2 regions of the Ferrimonas pelagia genome follow, and region 1 is predicted to be linked to the other one. Evidence: predicted binding sites of a transcription regulator. Region 1 holds the regulator's gene; the other holds the start of a gene.
What was found. Region 1 encodes LexA, which represses DNA repair genes until DNA is damaged. Its sites were predicted from a motif close to TACTGTATNNNNATACAGTA; they were not measured.

Region 2: a site for LexA is predicted at 830-849, ahead of dinB (DNA polymerase IV). Genes of this name have one in related genera too.

Annotation. Positions count from the first base shown of each region.
Region 1 is NZ_BAABJZ010000093.1:67,022-69,223, forward strand. It holds gene plsB (glycerol-3-phosphate 1-O-acyltransferase PlsB) at 1-286, opposite strand, end outside; gene lexA (transcriptional repressor LexA) at 558-1,181, shown strand; gene ABEA08_RS15395 (SulA-like leucine-rich domain-containing protein) at 1,205-1,636, shown strand; gene coxB (cytochrome c oxidase subunit II) at 1,842-2,202, shown strand, end outside.
Region 2 is NZ_BAABJZ010000012.1:44,132-46,333, forward strand. It holds gene ABEA08_RS04940 (methyl-accepting chemotaxis protein) at 1-641, shown strand, start outside; gene dinB (DNA polymerase IV) at 892-1,944, shown strand; gene ABEA08_RS04950 (hypothetical protein) at 2,099-2,202, shown strand, end outside.

The sequences.
Region 1 (2,202 bases):
GCGCCAGCAGGCGCTCGAAGCGACCGCGGAAGTCGGTCTCATCGCTCGCTCCGAATAACGGCGTGGCCGATTCCAATGCCACTAGGCGATTGAAGGACTCACCTTTGATGATCAATGGCTCAAACGGGCTGGGCAGTCCCAGCGAAAGGCAGCATTGATGCAAGGCGAGCCGATCAGAGAAGGAGTCGCGCGGGAGTACGTAGACCATGGGGCGAGTGGGATCGAGATCGAGCTCCTCGACAGGGTTTTCCGGAACCGGCTTGCTTTTTACCAGCAGGCGCTGCATCCAGCTGACCGGGCGCTGCCAGTGATTCAGAATTTGGGTACTCACGCGTCTTGCTTCTCTGGGCTATTGAACGATTTGCGCAGAGTGTACACCCAAAGCGATCTGCTGACAGCTACTGGCGCCGATCCTGGCGCGGTTTGCTTGGGGAGATGCGAGAGATCAGACCTCATCGCCTTTAGGAAAAAAGCATTTCGGTGAAATTGCTGTTGAAATCACCAGCTACCTGTATATGATTACAGTATCGATACTGTACAGAAACACAGGGATTGCCATGAAGCCGCTTACTCCGCGTCAGGATGAAGTTTTCAACTTGATCCGGAACCATATGCAAGACACCGGTATGCCGCCAACTCGGGCCGAGATCGCCCGTCAGCTAGGCTTTCGCAGTGCCAATGCGGCGGAGGAACACCTCAAGGCGCTGGCACGTAAAGGTTATATTGAGATCGTGCCGGGCACCTCGCGGGGCATTCGCATTCTGTACAGCGAGCCTGAGCCGGAGCAGTTGGGATTGCCACTGATCGGCCGAGTGGCGGCCGGCGAGCCTATCCTGGCGCAGGAGCATGTCGAATCCCACTATCAGATGGACGCCAACCTGTTTCGCCCAGCGGCCGATTATCTGCTGCGGGTGCGAGGGGATTCGATGAAGGAGATCGGGATCCTCGACGGCGATCTGCTGGCGGTACATCAGACTCAGCAGGCCCGGAATGGCCAGGTGGTTGTGGCGCGGGTTGGGGAAGATGAAGTGACGGTAAAGCGATTTCAGCAGCAAGGTAACGTCGTCTATCTTCACGCTGAAAACGAAGAATATGAGCCGATCGTCGTCGATCTAGCGGATACAGCGTTGGCGATCGAAGGCTTGGCAGTGGGCGTGGTCCGCAATGGAGACTGGCAATAATGAAGACTCAGCAAGGAACGCAGATGAATCATCCCGGTTTATGGCAGAGCGGTCGCCGCAGTTGGCCTGCCGTCGCCCAGTCCGGTTGCAGCGACCAAGGTGATGCGGTCACGTTGGCCCGTTTGACGCCGGCATTGTCAGAGTGGGCGCAGCAGTCCGGTTGGGTGGTGTTGATCAATCCCCCGGCCGGGCATTGGGCAGAGCTGCTGTCCGAGGCTGGGATCGTGGCCAGCCGGGTGCTGCGTGTCCGCTGTGGTGACGACGTGGAGGCGCTTTGGGCGCTGGAGCAATCGCTGCTGTCCGGCACCTGTGCGGCGGCCTTGGCTTGGCTGCCGACCCTAGATCACCGTGATAAACGGCGCCTGCAATTGGTGCAGAAGCGCGCTCACTGTCCCGCCGTGCTGTTTCAGCCCGGGCGTGAGGATGTTATTACGGTGTCGAATTCAATTCACTGAAAATCCCTCTATTCTGAGTTTTGTGATCTTGATCAAGCCTTGAACAGGCTGTAGCTTAAAACTCGAATTCAAGAGAATAACTCAGGCAGCTGTACGGCAGATGTAGTGCAATCGAGTATGCACGTGCCCATGCCCATTTTAGGGGAAGGAGCGAGCATAGAGCTGGGTTGTGCTGTGGCCGCTCTTTCTGGACGTTGCGAAAGCAATGCTCAGAGGAGACGTATCTGTGAAGTACACGCTGTTGGGCTGTTTGTCGGCCCTGATGGTCTCGCCATCAATGGCATCGGGATCACTCTGGAACATGACGCCAGGAGTGACAGAGATCAGCCAGCAGGTTTTTGGCCTGCATATGACCATCTTCTATATCTGTTGTGTGATCGCCTTGCTGGTGTTTGGGGTGATGATCTATTCACTGATCCGACACCGCCACTCTAAAGGCGTGACACCCGCCAACTTCCACGAAAGCACTAAGGTCGAGATCGCCTGGACCGTGGTGCCATTCCTGATCCTGATCGGTATGGCCGTGCCTGCCACCAGCACCCTGATCGCCATGGAAGATCCCTCCG
Region 2 (2,202 bases), on a different contig from region 1:
CGCAGAGCCAGGTTGGCCAGGCCAATGAGGTGGTGGTCCAGGCGGAGGACCGCCTCGGATTGCTCAACGGCAAGGTGCAAGAGGCCGCCAGTGTGGTGGCGGTGCTGGGGAATAACGCGTCGCAGATCGGCGAGGTACTGGAGGTGATCCGAACCATCGCCGAGCAAACCAATCTGCTGGCACTCAATGCCGCCATCGAGGCCGCCCGGGCTGGCGAGCAGGGCCGCGGCTTTGCCGTGGTGGCCGACGAGGTGCGCACCCTGGCGTCGCGAACGCAAGACTCCACCGCCAACATCCAGCGGATCATTGAGCAGCTGCAACAAAGCAGCGAGACCGCGCAGCAGGTCATGGTCCAAAGCTGTGAGGAAGCGGCGGCGTCGGCGGCGGTCTCTGAGCAGCTGCGCGCGGCACTGGCTCAGGCGCAGGATGCGGTGCAGGGGATCCAAAGCGAGATCCAGTCGATCAGCACGGCGATCAGCCAGCAGGCGACGGCCGCGGGGGATATCGATGAGAAGGTGGTGGCCGTGCAGGAGCTGATCCAGGAAACCGGTCAGCGCTCGCGTTCGCTGGCGCACAGTATCGGCAATGTGTCGCAAGCCAGTGACGGCATCGAGCGGCAGCTCAGTCGGTTTAAGGTGTGATGCCGCTCAGATTAAGTTCTGAGTCTGTCCGCCGTTGGGCATGGCCTCAGCGGCGCAATCACGTTGTTATGATCGTTTCGCAGCGCCGCCAGCTCTGTGCCAAACCCACCGAAAGCAACAACCGGCAACGGCCCTGTGGGGCCATTTGCTGCCACAGGGATTGAGCGCCGATAAGACTGTGATATGATAACTGTATGTTTATACAGTTTGATGGTGCACAAGGCCATCGGTTGCAGTGAGATCCTGACTTATGGTTGAGCCGATCAGACAGCGCAAGATCATCCATGTGGATATGGATTGCTTCTTTGCTGCCGTGGAGATGCGGGATTTTCCCGAGTTGCGGGACAAACCGATCGCGGTCGGCGGCCCGGCCAACAGCCGCGGGGTGATCTCCACCTGCAACTATGAGGCCCGCCAGTATGGGGTGCGCAGCGCCATGCCCAGCAGCGAGGCGCTGCGCCGCTGTCCCGGCTTGATCCTGGTGCCGGGCCGGATGTCGGTCTATAAAGCGGTCAGCCAGCAGATCCGGGCGATCTTTGCGCGCTATACCGAACTGATCGAGCCCTTGTCACTCGATGAAGCCTATTTGGATGTCACTGACTGTCACCAGTGCCGTGGTAGCGCGACCCTGATCGCCCAGCGGATCCGCGCCGAGATCCAGGCCGAAACCGGCCTGACCGCCTCCGCCGGGATCGCGCCCAATAAGTTCATCGCCAAGATCGCCTCGGACGAGAATAAGCCCAATGGTCAGTGCGTGGTGCTGCCTGAGCAATGCGCGGCGTTTGCTGCGGCGCTGCCGCTGCGTAAGATCCCAGGAGTCGGCCCCCGCACCGCAGAGCGTCTGGCCGAGCATGGCCTGCAAAACGGCGCGGATGTGCTCAAGCACAGCCCGGAGCGCCTGCACGAGTGGTTGGGCAAGTTTGGGCCTGTGTTGTATCAGAGGGCTCAGGGGATCGATCCGCGTGAGGTGCAACCCCATCGGGAGCGCAAATCTGTTGGGGTTGAAACCACGGTGGCCGAGGATCTGCGCAGCGAGCAGGCGTGCCTGGATAAACTGATGAGCCTGTTGCCGGAATTGGCCCGCCGATTGGGGGAAAAGCCGTTTAAGGGGTTGAACGTCAAATTGAAATTTAGCGATTTCCAGCAGACCACGGTGGCCTGTCAGGGCAATGAGCTGGCACCGTCACAGCTGGCTGCCTTGTTGCATACCGGCTACCTGCGTGGGGAGGGCAAGGGGGTGCGACTGGTGGGGATCAGCGTGACCTTGGCATCGCACAGCAGTCCTCAGTTGAGCCTGTTATAAGCCCATTTCGAGGCGATAAGCGTTCAGTCGTGCGGGGTAATAACTCACTAGTTGATCCCCATCAAGCCGGCCTGGGGCGGATCCTTCTAGGCTGAAAGCGTGGGTGCGAAAACGTGGCCCATTCACATCGGAAACCTTCGTTGAGGAGGCCGTTATGAGGATCCGAAGCCGTTACCGTCAGATCATCACCGCCAGTGGTATGTTGATATTGGTTGGCGCCGTCTTGTTTGTGTTGGGAGGGATGTTTACCCAGGCACA